One region of the Sporosarcina sp. P17b genome, then DNA from elsewhere that is predicted to be linked to it. Evidence: riboswitches for the same ligand, from Rfam matches in the RefSeq annotation. Region 1 holds a riboswitch; each other region holds the start of a gene.

The links. Region 1 has a riboswitch for cobalamin ahead of CSV76_RS06420 (ABC transporter substrate-binding protein). Riboswitches for the same ligand answer to the same signal wherever they lie in the genome.
Region 2: it holds a riboswitch for cobalamin, as region 1 does, so the genes downstream of both, CSV76_RS10175 (hypothetical protein) here and CSV76_RS06420 (ABC transporter substrate-binding protein) in region 1, are expected to answer to the same signal.
Region 3: it holds a riboswitch for cobalamin, as region 1 does, so the genes downstream of both, metE (5-methyltetrahydropteroyltriglutamate--homocysteine S-methyltransferase) here and CSV76_RS06420 (ABC transporter substrate-binding protein) in region 1, are expected to answer to the same signal.

The regions. Positions count from the first base shown of each region.
Region 1 covers NZ_PDYP01000004.1:129,840-134,798, reverse strand. Annotated here, with positions in the region: gene CSV76_RS06430 (adenosylcobinamide amidohydrolase) at 1-70, opposite strand, end outside; gene CSV76_RS06425 (FecCD family ABC transporter permease) at 73-1,065, opposite strand; gene CSV76_RS06420 (ABC transporter substrate-binding protein) at 1,058-2,044, opposite strand; cobalamin riboswitch at 2,187-2,314, opposite strand; gene argS (arginine--tRNA ligase) at 2,542-4,209, opposite strand; gene CSV76_RS06410 (YwiB family protein) at 4,206-4,622, opposite strand; gene CSV76_RS06405 (transglycosylase domain-containing protein) at 4,781-4,959, shown strand, end outside.
Region 2 covers NZ_PDYP01000007.1:84,737-89,695, reverse strand. Annotated here, with positions in the region: gene CSV76_RS10190 (TetR/AcrR family transcriptional regulator) at 1-445, shown strand, start outside; gene CSV76_RS10185 (GNAT family N-acetyltransferase) at 507-971, shown strand; gene CSV76_RS10180 (MATE family efflux transporter) at 968-2,314, shown strand; cobalamin riboswitch at 2,412-2,602, shown strand; gene CSV76_RS10175 (hypothetical protein) at 2,854-3,075, shown strand; gene CSV76_RS10170 (ABC transporter permease) at 3,121-4,959, opposite strand, start outside.
Region 3 covers NZ_PDYP01000002.1:322,532-327,490, forward strand. Annotated here, with positions in the region: gene CSV76_RS03535 (malate synthase G) at 1-1,549, opposite strand, end outside; cobalamin riboswitch at 1,954-2,084, shown strand; gene metE (5-methyltetrahydropteroyltriglutamate--homocysteine S-methyltransferase) at 2,230-4,524, shown strand.

The DNA of each region.
Region 1 (4,959 bases):
CGTGGAACGACACATTTCGCACAATCGGTTCCTTGCCGTAGCCTCCCGATAAATTTTCCACTTGCAACATGGTCACATCGCTCCTTTTCTACGCTGTTTATAAAAGATATAAGCAAACACCGGAGCGCCAATGAATGCCGTAATGACACCGACCGGTAATTCAGCCGGCGAAATAATCGTTCGTGCTACAAGATCACAAATGATGAGTAACGAGGCCCCATTGAATAAGGATAACGGTAGAACGTGTCGATGATCGGAACCCCAAAGCATCCGTGTCATATGCGGTACAACTAAGCCGACGAAGCCAATTGTTCCCGACACCGCCACGGCAGAACCCGTCAACACCGAACCACCAAGCAGAATCATTAACTTACGTTGTTTTACATTGACTCCAAGGTGATGCGCACGTTCTTCACCAAATAGTAAAGCATTCAACTCGCGACGATTCAGCCACAACATGAACGACCCGATGATGAAAAATGGCAGAACCATCGTAATATATTTCCATCCACGCATCGATACGCTACCAAGCAACCAACCTACAATTTGGCGGAGTTCTTCTTGCGTTAATGCAATCATCAGCGACAGTACCGAGCCAAGGAATGAGCCAAATATGATTCCTGTTAATATAATCGTTTCCATTTTCATTGAACGGTCGACCAGACGCGCGAAACCGATTACTAGAAACATCGTCAAAGCGGCACCGATCATACTAAATACGGGTAAGGTGAATGCGCCAAGTACCGGTAGCGAAATACCAAAAAAGAGTGTGATCACGGCGCCGACAGAGGCACCGGATGACACTCCGAGGGTGTAAGGATCAGCTAATGGATTTTTCAGTAGCCCTTGGAAAGCGGCTCCTGAAATAGCAAGTGATGCACCGACAATTCCTGCCAGTAATACACGCGGCATCCGGATCTTCCACAATATATTACTTGCAGTCGCATCTGAATGATTCCATAGCGTCTCTATTGGTATTTTCACTGTACCGATCGATACGCCGAGCCAGATTGCCACAAGCAATGTGGCAATCGACACGACATAGGCGAGAGCGGTTTTATTCACCGAATACCTCAGGATAGATTGCTTTCGCAAACAATTCTAATCCATCAGCTAAGCGTGGACCTGTACGGCTTGTGATATCTTCATCCAGTTGAATGACTTGATCTTCTTTGATCGCAGTCACCGCATCAAACCCGTCACGCGTTTTAATATTTTCTACGACGTTTGGAACGTAGCTATACATAGCCAAAATAACATCCGGATTTTCATCTACAATCGTTTCAGGGCTGATCATAATCCAACCTTCTTCTGTCACGATGTTTTCAGCGTGAATCATATCCAAGAATTGCTGTGGGAACGTCCCTTTTCCTGGTGTATAGATCTCAGGTGCATCGGAGTTTTCAACAAACACGCGCTTCTTGTCTGTAATATCCGCTGCTTTCTTTTCGATATCTGCAATTTTTGTTTTCATATCTTCGACGATTTGATTAGCTTCTGCATTTTTGTCCATCACTTCACCAATCATTTCAATCGATGCATACGTCTCGTCAAATGTACCCGCATTCGGAACGACGATCACTGGAATGCCAGCGTCACGAATTTGGTTCAAACCTTCTTCACTTGAACCCATCATCATTTCGTGTGCAAATACTGCTTCTGGCTGCAATGAAATCACTTTTTCCACATTGACCGTGAAGTCCCCTACTGTATCAAGTTCTGCTACTTCTTCAGGAAAGTCATCGTTTTCTGTTACAGCGATTACTTTATCTCCTGCATCGATACCAAATAAAATTTCTGTGTTGCTTGGAATTAATGAAATTACAGTTTCAGGTGCTTGTTCCAATGTAATTTCTTCGCCCGCTGCATCTGTCAGCGTATATGGATAACTTGTTGTATCCGTTGATTGTGTATCTGTTTTCGTTTCTTCGCCAGCTGGATTTTCATCTGCCGGTGTTTCTTCTTTTTTGCTGTCGTTGCCGCATGCTGCAAGTACAAGTACCGCAAGCATCGCCGTCAGCAAAAGTTGCCAAAACTTCTTCATGTGTGTTCCTCCTTTGATATGTGTGTTTCATTACGCGATCCGCAGACATTAAAAAAACCCTTCGATAGGTCGAAGGATGAGGTGGGATGAAATCAGGGTGTGATTTCTTCCACTGTACCTATCCTCGTAGGTTGCTGCGGAACTTCATTTTCTTAAAAAGGCAGGTGACCTGGCTTGTGCATAGCACGTACAGTGGCGGGACCGCATCGGATTTGAACCGATTTCGCTTTTCATCTCGTTAATTAGAGAACCTTTTCGAAAGATATGTAATTATGACTTATTATAGCGATAATAGTGTTGGTTGTACAGGGGGTAGGCGGAGATTGGAACGTGTTTGGGAGTGAGGCTCCAGCAGGGGGACGCTTTCCTGAGGGGCCGCGATGAGCCCTCCCGAACGCGTCCGCCTGGAACGCAGCGAAACGTTGCTCTCCCCTTCCTCCTCAAAAAGCGAAAACAAAAAAGCCAAGCAGTAAACCCGCTTGGCCACTTTCAACATATTACATTCTTTCAGGTGCTTCGACGCCTACCAATTTCAACGCATTCGCAATCGTCGTTTTCGTTGCCGTAATCAAAGCCAAGCGTGCTTCGGAAAGCTCCTTGTTCTCAGGATCCAACACTTTGTTCGCATTATAGAAACTATGGAAGCTTGCTGCTAGCTCTTGGATATACGTCGTCACACGGTGCGGTGCACGCATGCGAGCCGAGTCGCTAATGAGTTTTGGGAAATCTCCAAGCTTCTTCAACAACTCTAATTCTTTTTCATCTTGCAATAGCGTGACGTTCTCTGTCGACGCCACTACGTTTTGCTCTTTCGCCTGACGCAAGATCGAACAAATTCGCGCGTGCGCATATTGTGCGTAGTACACAGGGTTTTCGTTGGATTTGGAAACAGCCAAGTCCAAGTCGAAGTCCATTTGTGCATCACCTGAGCGCATCGCGAAGAAATAACGTACAGCGTCTAGGCCGACTTCTTCTACGAGTTCACGTAGTGTGACCGCTTTTCCTGTGCGCTTGCTCATCTTGAACTTTTCTCCGTCTTTATAGAGCTGAACCATTTGTGCCACTTCTACTTCTAGCGTATCGCGATCATAGCCAAGTGCTTGAATCGCTGCTTTCATACGCGGAATATAGCCATGGTGGTCTGCTCCCCAGATGTTGATGAGTTTATCAAATCCGCGACTCAGTTTATCTTGGTGATAAGCGATGTCCGGAGTTAAGTATGTGAATGAACCGTCTTGTTTGATCAGTACACGGTCTTTGTCGTCACCAAATGTAGTCGAGCGGAACCAAGTTGCACCGTCTTCTTCATAGACATGGCCATTTTCACGAAGTTTAGTAAGCGCAACTTCGATCTTGCCGTTGTTATATAGTGACGTTTCCGAGAACCAGTGGTCGAAATGAACGCGGAAATCTGCCAAGTCTTTTTTCAGTTTGTCCAATTCGATATTCAAGCCGTGCTCACGGAAAAATGCAAGTCGCTCTTCTTCTGACACATGGACGTACTTGTCGCCATATTGTTCAACGAGGCCTTTTGCGATTGTGATGATATCTGCACCGCGATAGCCGTCTTCTGGCATTTCTTTTTCTAATCCAAGCGCTTCGAAATACCGAACGTCAATAGATAACGCTAAGTTATTTATTTGATTACCCGCATCATTGATATAGTATTCGCGCGCTACGTCATAGCCTGCTTTATCGAGAATATTACACAATGAATCCCCTAGTGAAGCCCCGCGTGCGTGCCCTAAGTGCAAGTCGCCTGTTGGGTTTGCTGAGACAAATTCAACTTGGATCTTCTGTTGCTGTCCGCTGTCTGAACGTCCGTAATCTGCTCCTTGGTCAAGGACAGATTTCACGATATCTCCAAGACTGTCTGTTTTCAAACGGATATTGAGGAAACCAGGTCCAGCAATTTCGATAGAGTCGATTGCGGTGTTCGTCGTATCCAAGTTCTCTAGAATACTTTCCGCAATTGCACGTGGTGGTTTTTTCGCTAGTTTCGTCAACTGCATCGCAATGTTCGCTGCATAGTCTCCATTTTCTTTACTTCTTGGTGATTCCAGTTTGATTTCTGGAATATCTGCACCTTCTACTAGTTGTGCTTTTTCAATGGCTTGGTGCAATGCTTCTTTAATTTCATGTTGAATCTGCTCTACTGCATTCATTGTGTTACCTCCGAGTAGGTTATTGTCAAATGGTATTTCCCTAATAAACTTTCATCTGAATGTAAGTCGTACGCTACCGTAAAGCGTCCAGGTACCCACTCCAGTTGATTCGTACGAACGGCTAAATCCATAACTGCAGGACCATTGCCATATGTACCGAAGCGTATGTCATCCTGTCTGAAAGGCAATCGCATCTGTACGCCGCCCTTGCGCATGATGAAGGCATCTTCAGCATGTAATTTCACGGTCGTCCGGACTGCTGGCATACCTTCAGTTCGTTCTTCAAATAATAAATACGCCTGTCCTTTTTTCTCAATGATTTCACCAGTTGCCTGCATCGTATGCGTTTCTGCTTGCTGATCTGGATGTTGAATAACGGAACGGAGCTGAACTTGCATTTTTAGCGCTTCCATTCGTTCACCGCCTTAAGTAAATATATCCACTCATTATACACTTCTTCCGACACCAGTTTCAATGTTACGCATCTAAACTTTTCTCACAGTCCGTTTAATCCGTCCAGAACCGTACCATACTGTCAAAAGACACTGAATGGAACGGGATGTGATGAGCAATGAAACGTACCGATTATATAAAATCAACAAATCGCAGAAAGTGGAAAAGGGTTGCATTATCCCTGTCGATCACGTCCATAGCTGCAATCGTAACTGTCTTAATCGCCCTTCGAATATATGCTCAAGTACTTGGTGCGCCTTCACTGAGCGTACCAAAGGCTTCATTGTTCCTCGATCA
Region 2 (4,959 bases), on a different contig from region 1:
TTTTTCTTCAAAAACGGAAATTTTAGATGCGATTATTGACTCGACATTACGAGAGTTTGACGAAAAAACCGATATCATCATGAAAGACAATGAACTACAACTTGTAGATAAGATCAAGAAAGTCATAACAGTTATTCCAAAGTATAATGATTTTTATAACTGGCAAATCCTTGATCAGATGAGAAAAACACATCCCGTACAATGGGAACGCGTCCACTCTGCACTTCATGAATGGGATGAACTACGCGAATTGATTGAACAAGGTATTCATGAAGGTATTATTGCCGATCAAAATATAGAGTTACTAATGAAATTGATTATAGATGCAACGAACTCCACTCTTGATCGAAAATTTTTCTACGAAAATCGCATGACCGTAACCGAAGCACTGGATTCTATTGTGGATATCCTGTTGTTCGGATTTATTAAGAAAAGTGACGACTAAAAAAACTAATAAAACACTAAAAGTTTTTCTGTTTTACAAAATATGAAAGCGAGATGGAATTATGAGCCTCCACGCATGTGAGGTAACGAATGAAAATTGGCAGGATGTTGCCTATTTATCTGTACACGAAAACCAAAAGAACTTTATTGAAAGCAATTCATTTTCACTAGCACAATCTCAATTTGAACCTGAATGGAAGTCTATTGGGTTATACGATGGAGAGGAACTAGTCGGCTATGCAATGCATGGACGTGAAGCAGATGGCAATGTATGGCTGGATCGCTTTATGATAGATCAGCATCATCAAGGGAAAGGCTATGCTAGCAGATTTCTTAAACTTCTACTAACCAGAATGGAAGAAAAGTATCAATGCAATAAGATCTACTTAAGTATTTATCCAAGTAATAAAGCCGCACAGCGTTTATACGAAAAGTTCGGTTTTAAGTTAAATGGAAAAATTGATGATGTAGGTGAATTCCCTTGCCTCATCATGGAACTTGATCTTCAAAGGAGTCCTTTGCAATGAATTCTTCTTCACCCAAATTCAATCAATTAGATACTGAGCCAGTAGGACGTATCTTTTTACGTTACTTGATACCTTCAACTGTCGGTATGTTACTAATGGCAATCAATATTGTGGCAGACGGCATCATGGTCGGTAATCGATTGGGTGCAGAAGCATTAGCGGGAGTCGGAATTTCGGCTCCCGTTTATACTATCTTTTTTGCTATTTCTTTATGGATTGGTATCGGTGCTGCTACAAAATATTCGATAGCTATGGGCGCTAAGGATACGCAAAGAGCCCGGTCGATCTTTACGCACGCTATTATTTCCATATTCTTATTTACTATTGTATTAGGTTTGACTGCCTTTATCTTTAGGGATCCACTAGCATACGCGCTTGGGGCCAATGCGACCACATTCCCTTATGTATCGCAATACTTATTTGTTATTTTATTATTTGGTTTTATCTTCACTGTAGAAAACACTTTTAGTATTTTCGTGCGAAATGATGGAGCACCGAACCTCTCAATGGCTGGTTTGATTGTGACGTCTGTCGTCAATATTATTTTGAACTACGTGTTCTTATTCATTTTAGACTACGGAGTCGCTGGTGCTGCATCAGCGACAATTATTGCTTCGTTTTTGGGTATGCTCGTACTAGTAACACACTTCTTTAGGCAGACCAATAACTTGAAACTGATTCGCTTGAAATTCAATAAAAAACTATTTCTAGCGATTCTATTCATCGGATTCCCAAGTTTCTTATCCGAATTGGGTATATCCTTCTTTACCATCACACATAATATTGCGTTCGAACGAATGGCTGGTACGGAAGGTGTTGCAGCGTTCTCTATTTTGAATTATGTGCACAGCGTCATGCTGATGCTATTCCTAGGAATGGGTGGTGCAATACAACCACTGATTAGTTATTATAGAGGTTCTGGCAACCGAGAAAGAATGAAGGAAACCGTTAAAAAGGCCACCCTCACTGTCGTCATTGCAGGTGCTGTATTTTTCCTCGTGGGACAGTTCGCAGCAGGCCCTATTGTATCGATTTTCGGAGACTTCCCACAAGCCGTCAGAGATTTGGCCACTACCGGAATTAATTTATTCTTCATTGCCTATTTATTCACAGGTACGAACTTCGTGATGATGACGTATTATCAGTCAGTCGGTAATGTTCGGATGGCGACTTGGATCACCGCTTCTCGCGAAATTATTATTATGTTGATTTTCTTGATGATTTTACCACGCTTCTTTGGGCTAAATGGGATTTGGCTATCTATCCCTGCGTCTGAGTTTATCGTATTTGTTGGAGTATATTTATATCAACGAAACGCGACTCGTCATTCGCTGAGTGGGTAACGTGATTACAGACAAAAGTTATAGTGCAGATCCTAAATGGATACTGCGCTATTTTGTTCCTTTCATAAATAATAGTGATATACTGAAAGAGCAACTGAATATCGTGTTAGAGATCGGTGCGTTTATTTTTCTTAAACGCTTAAAAGGGAAATCGGTGAAAAACCGATGCTGTCCCGCAACTGTGAGTTGGAGTATAATTCGTTACCACTGTTTCACCGCAAGGGAAATGGGAAGGTGAATTATACGTTGAAGACGAGCCAGGAGACCTGCCTAGATCAGTACACACCAATAACCTACGCGGATAGGAGGTGTCAAGTGCGGCTTATGAACAATCATACACAAGCCGACGTACGAAAAAACGGGATCAGGACATTCATTAGGTGGCTTCGATACAGCTTCTATCGATCCACTATATATGAATATCCGACTGAACCGTTTAATTCGTCATGGCTTCCCACTTAACATCCTTCCAGGCATTTACTTGGACGGATGTTTTTTTGTCGACGAACCACTACAAAACACGATGAGGAGAATGAATTATGAATAACCAAACAATCGATGATTTTACAAACTTATTAAAGGATACGCTGATGTCGGACCGAGTGAGCACTCACTCTACTCCACTCCCCTTAGTACTCAATGATGTGAAAAGACAGATTTCCGAAGATACTTCAAAAGATCAAACAGAAAAAGAACAGCAGCTTTATAATTTAGATAAAGCATATAAAACAGTAGTAGAAGAATTGGTTGGTAGTAACTAATAATAAATACGCCTCTGACATTACTCTGTCAGAGGCGTTTACACTTTATAGAGAATCTTTTATCACACGTTTATAATTTATAACGGATAGTAATCCGAATATCGAGTATAATGCCGTGTAAATTAACATCACAATAATCATTGGTGTTAGCATTTCAGTACCGAATAAAAACCATCCCGATTTTACTGCGAAGTAGCTATGGAGCAATCCGACAACTAATGGAATACCAAAGTTAAATAATTGCTTTTTCTGGATCCCCTTCAACAAATCAGATTGTGTAAAGCCCAATTTACGAAGAATCGTGTAGTTTGATTTCTCGTCTTCACTTTCGTCCATTTGTTTGAAATAGAGAATGCAGCCGGATGTGATGAGAAATGCAAGACCAAGGAATCCTACGATGAACATCGTAATACCAACACTTTGTTTTAGGTTTATTCTTCCTTCATATTTTGATTCATGTCCCGCCCATATATTTATTTCCAACTTATTGAAAATGTCATTCGCTTTTTCAAGTTCATCTTTCTGAACAATATTTACTCCATGGTACACAGTGAATTCTGACGTAAAGGAAATGTCTTGATCGTCTTGCATTTGCTTGTATACTAGGTCATCAACTACGGCAACAGGAAAATTATATGTTATACGAGTTGGTAGAACAACTAAATCTTTTGTGCCTGTAAAAGTCAGATCATATGAATGTTCTCTACCTTGAAAAATAGCTTGTTGATCAGTTTGGAACTGCATGAACTTCTCCATCAATGGATCTGAATTAATAAACATCACTTCATCTTCTTCTACATCTACTTCCAATACTGTTTGTTCGCTAATTACGATCATTCGCGTATTGGCATAACTCTGATCTCCAGTAACCTCTCCTGGCATTGTCATGACTTTTGATAAATCAACAGGTGATGTTATTAAATCCGTAGCCGTCTCCGTATAGTCAATGTTCTTCTCTTCCAGCGCTTGTGTGAATTCCATAGCACGCTCACTATTTGGAATAGTAAAATCTGCGGGAATAGTCCTCTCCACTGTTTTCTCTACTGAGTAATATGATATATAACTAAGTGATAACAACGCAATGGATAGCGCGGACAATATGGTAATAATCATTAATAGTAACGAATTGGATTTCATTCGGAACATGATGGAAGAAAGGGACAGTACATCGTTAACGTTTAGATACCCACCTTTTCGTTTACGGATTAGATTGAAGATGAAGCTGACAGAACCTTTATAAAATAAGTACGTACCTATAATAACGGATGTCAGGATGACGACCATTGTAGTGAACAAATAATTGCTAAGGATTACACCCTTAAATAACTGAGTTGACAAATAATAGCCACATGCAATAAGCAAAATTCCTACTACACCAATTACTACTTGAAACATCGTCATTTTTTGTACACGTTGCTGTGTAACAGTTGTCACACTAAACAGCGACAAGATGCTTTGTCGTTTGATAAATACTGCGTTCATGATCAAAATCAAAATATAGATCAACGCAAATACTACTAACGTTTGCAGTAACGCTTCAGAAGAGAATCGTAGTGTTGCTACATCTTTTACACCTGTCACCTTGAAAAGAATAATCATCAATAGTCGAGACATTGAAAAGCCCGCGAATACCCCCACAACTAAAGAGCCAATGTACAACACGAAATTCTCGACACTCAATATGCGGAAAACTGTCCCTTTCGTCATACCGATCAATTGAAACAAGCCAATTTCCTTACTGCGGCGTTTGATGAATAAATTATTAGCATAAAGCAGGAAAACAGATACAATAGCAAGTAGTAAAATGGAACCTGACTTGATAGCCGCAGCACCTCTTATTCCACTCGTTGCATCGTCCAATGCAGGATCAAATTGCAGTGTAAC
Region 3 (4,959 bases), on a different contig from region 1:
CCGGCATAGCCCACATTCCTTTACCAATTTGCGCGTGTCCAGGTAGACCCGCTCCAATTCCGACTGCAACGTTTGCAGATTCATAAGAAGATAGCCATTTAGATGTCTTCATATCCGCTTTACGAATGACTGGACCTGCTTCCATAGATGTATGAATTTCGTCACCTGTACGGTCAAGGAATCCAGTATTGATAAATGCAATACGCTCTTTCACTTCATTAATTGCAGATTTCAGATTCAATGACATTCTGCGCTCTTCATCCATAACCCCAATTTTAATCGTATTGCGCTCAACACCTAGTAGATCTTCAATACGATCAAATAGTTTGTTTGCAAATGCCGCCTCAGCCGGACTATGCATTTTCGGTTTTACGATGTAAATAGAATTGTGAAGCGAGTTTTTAAACTCTGCGTTTTCTTTAAAGTTATGCGTAGCAATCAAAGACGTAAGAACACCGTCCAAGATGCCTTCAGGTACTTCATTGCCATTTTCGTCGAGGATCGCATTGTTAGTCATTAAGTGACCTACGTTACGTACGAACATCAATGAACGACCACGCAGTGTCAACTGCTTGCCATCACCACCAGTATACGTACGATCGGCATTTAGTTTTCTTGTAACTGTTTTACTACCACGCTTGAATGTAGATTCCAAGTCACCCTTCATTAGACCAAGCCAGTTACGGTATACGCCAACTTTATCTTCGGCATCCACTGCAGCAATCGAGTCTTCACAATCCATCAATGTAGAAAGTGCCGCTTCAAGTACTAGATCTTTCACACCCGCTTTATCACTTTTCCCGATTGGATTATTCTTGTCGATTACGATTTCGATATGCAATCCATTATTCACTAACAATACAGCAGTCGGCGCGTCTTCTTTGCCATTATATCCAACAAACTTGGACTCATCTTGCAATAGAACCGTGTTACCGCTTTCAAGCGTCACTTGAAGTTTACCTTCTACAATTTTATAAGCCGTTACCTCTGCATGAGAACCCTCAGCTAAAGGTGCTGCTTGGTCTAATAATTTTTTCGCAAAATCAATAACCTTTTGTCCACGAATCGGATTGTATTGAACGCCAGCTTCAGCACCCGCATCATCACTAATTACATCCGATCCGTAAAGTGCATCGTATAGACTTCCCCACCTAGCATTCGCTGCATTTAATGCATACCGGGCGTTATCAATTGGAACTACCAATTGTGAGCCTGCTTGGTTTGCGACTTCATTGTCAACGTTAGCTGTTGTCACTTTAAAGTCTTCAGGAACTGGCTCTAAATAGCCAATCTCTTGTAAAAACTCTTTATATTTAGCGAAATCAATTTCGCCTTTATTATTTTGGTGCCATTCGCTAATAGTCTTTTGCAATTCATCACGTTTTTCTAATAGCGCTTTGTTTTCAGGAGCAAGTTCATGAATGAGCGAATCAAAGTTTGCCCAAAATTGATCTTTTTGGATTTCTAAGCCCGGTAGAACATCTTCGTTTACGAAGTTATACAGTTCTGTTGCGACTTGCAGTTTACCTACTTTTTCATAATTTATCATGGAAAAAAGCCACCCCTTAATATTTTTTGCGCTACTCTGTTGTATAACATGTAGCGATGAACACTATTTATCATCGATTATTCAGCAATACCCCATAGCCTGCTAATTACAAAACAGCACATAAAAGATGATTATTTTCTTCATTTGAAGACGTGTTAGTACATATCATACCTAAAGTCTAGTTAACTTTCAACTGAATTGTGAAAATTTTCACATCTCGATTAAGTAGATGTGATTGTAATCATCTACAACAGTTATATAACAGTTTATGTAGAGAAGTCTTCACTCCTCTCGCACCTATCTTTCTACTTTAATAATTGTTCTATAGGTAGTAATCATTAAATATAGATAGCAAGTTGACACCTGTTTTTCCATATGATAGCTTTAGAGACAATCATCTGAATTGAATAGTTTGAAAAATAGGTGAAATGAAAAATTTTTCATTTCCTAATAGGGAATCCTTTCTTGGAGCGGTCCCGCCACTGTGAAGACGCCCAGCGTCCAGCCAGATACCTGCCTATTTTTCACAACGCTTAATCCTACGGTGAATAGGGAAGTGTTAGACACACGCAGTCTATAAATACGTGCTTTTTTATGCATGTGTTTTATACATACGCGACCTTCTAACATTTCCCCGAGAAATGTTTTTTTATTACAAAAATTTCAAGGGGGAATAATCAATGGTTAAAAGTAGTATCGCAGGCTATCCTGTTATAGGTGAAAATCGTGAATGGAAACGTGCACTCGAGGCATTTTGGTCGAACAAGATCTCACAAGACGAGCTTCTTCAAACAACGAAAGAAATTCGATTGGCCAACTTAAAAAAGCAGCAAGAGGCAGGCGTGGACTTAATTGCCGTGGGTGATTTCACATTGTATGATCGCGTACTAGATACATCTGCAATGTTCGGCATCATACCTTCACGCTATAACTGGAAAGGCGGACAAGTTTCCACTTCCACATACTTCTCAATGGCTCGCGGCAATGACGAGGCAGTTGCCTCTGAAATGACCAAGTGGTTCAATACGAACTATCACTATATCGTACCCGAATACGAGGGTCAGCGTTTTGAGTTGACGGAGAACAAGCCACTTGCTGCCTATCGTGAAGCAAAGAACGAACTAGGCATTGAAGGGAAACCCGTTCTTTTAGGGCCTTATACATTATTAAAATTATCTAAAGGATACGCAGAAAAAGACGTACCATCCATCATCTTGCAATTGATTCCACTTTATCAAAAAGTTTTACAGGAACTACAGGATGAAGGTGTGCAGTGGGTCCAAATCGATGAGCCTATTCTATCTACCTCCATTTGCTCAGATGAAATGAAAGCTGTCACTGAAATATATTCACAGTTGACGAAAAATCTCGATGGACTGAATATTCTTTTGCAGACTTACTTTGATTCAGTAGAACATTATGTAGAGACTATCGCATTGCCAGTTGCAGGAATTGGACTTGATTTCGTCCACGGAGGCGAGAAAAACTTAAAGAACTTGGCGCAATACGGTTTCCCTAAAAACAAAGTGCTTGCAGCCGGAATTGTAGACGGACGCAACGTATGGCGATCAGATTTGGAGGAAAAACTAGTATTATCTGAAACAATCCAGAAGCACGTTTCAGCTGACAACTTGTGGATTCAACCATCTTGCAGTCTGCTTCACTCACCTGTTACGACTCGTTCTGAACAGAAGCTTGATGCAACGATCTTGAATGCTTTAGCATTTGCTGATGAGAAAATTGAAGAAATCAAAACGATTCAAACGTCTTTACTACATGGAAGGGAAAAAGTCGCTACGGAATTCAAAAAAAGCGAAGAAGCATTGAACGCATTTAATGCGCTCCCTGCTCGTAACAATAAAGAAGTGCGTGAAGCAACGTCCGGAAGTTTACTTTCCGAAAGTAAACGAAGTTCACTATTTGCGGAACGTAAAGTGAAGCAGCAGGAAAAATTCCAATTGCCACTACTTCCTACTACTACAATAGGTAGTTTCCCACAAACTCCGGAAGTACGCGCTACACGTAATAAATGGAGAAAAGATGAAATTACAGATCAGCAGTACAAAGACTTCGTACATGCCGAAATTAAAGAATGGATTGATATTCAAGAAGACTTAGGGCTAGATGTATTAGTTCATGGTGAGTTCGAACGGACGGACATGGTTGAATACTTCGGAGAAAAGCTAGACGGCTTTGTCTTCACTGAAAAAGCTTGGGTTCAGTCCTACGGTTCACGTTGTGTGAAGCCACCAATCATCTTCGGAGACGTTGCATTCATTAAACCGATGACAGTCGAAGAATCCGTTTATGCAAAATCACTCACAGATCACGAAGTAAAAGGAATGCTTACAGGTCCTGTAACCATTTTAAATTGGTCATTCGTTCGTGATGATTTGTCAAGAGAAGAAGTGACAAACCAAATTGCACTTGCTTTACGCAAGGAAGTCGAAGCGCTTGAAGCGGCAGGTATTCATATGATTCAAGTAGATGAGCCAGCACTTCGTGAAGGTCTTCCATTGAAAAAAGCTGAATGGAAACACTATTTAGATTGGGCAGTCAATGCATTCCGCGTGTCTACTGCATCCGTAAAAGATACGACGCAAATCCACACGCATATGTGCTATTGTGATTTCAACGATTTTATTGAGGCAATCAGCGCACTTGATGCAGATGTCATCTCAATTGAAACTTCACGTAGTCACGGTGACTTGGTTGAAGCTTTCAATGAGTATCACTACGACAAAGGAATCGGCTTAGGCGTCTACGACATCCATAGTCCACGCGTCCCAGCCGTTGAAGAGATGACGGAGATTATCAACAAAGGCCTTGAAGTTCTCGAGCCCAACCAGTTCTGGATTAATCCCGATTGTGGTTTGAAGACAAGAAAGCGCGAAGAAACGATTGCTGCATTAAAGAACATGGTCGTCGCTACTGTACAGGCACGAGAAAAGCTAGGCGTAGTTGCGGTTAAATAATGAATTTAGAACTGTCTAAGAAACTATATTCGTTTCTTAGACAGTTTTTTCTTTGAAAGTTTTTATTAGAGTAGCTGACGCTGGTGTTCGTGAGGGGATTTGCGCTTCGGAAGGACGTATTTCCGGAGGGTGGGCGGTGAACCACCTCTAGTGCAAAGATGTGCTCCTAACGCTTCACTTTTACTCGCAAAAGCCGTAGTTCGCTATGGCTCTCGCACCAATCTCTTGCAATGCGAGTAAGCGATACTCTTTGTAGTGCATTAAGGTTATGGTTATGGTTGTGATTAATGTTGAGCTTTCAAGGCTATGAGCGGTTATCAAGGTTCTATGATCACTTAGATGAATCTATGAGCACTCGTGGCGTCTGATAGAGCGGATTCTGCGTGCTATAGAGCGCAAAATGTGTTCTATGAGCGCTCAAACGGATTCTATGAG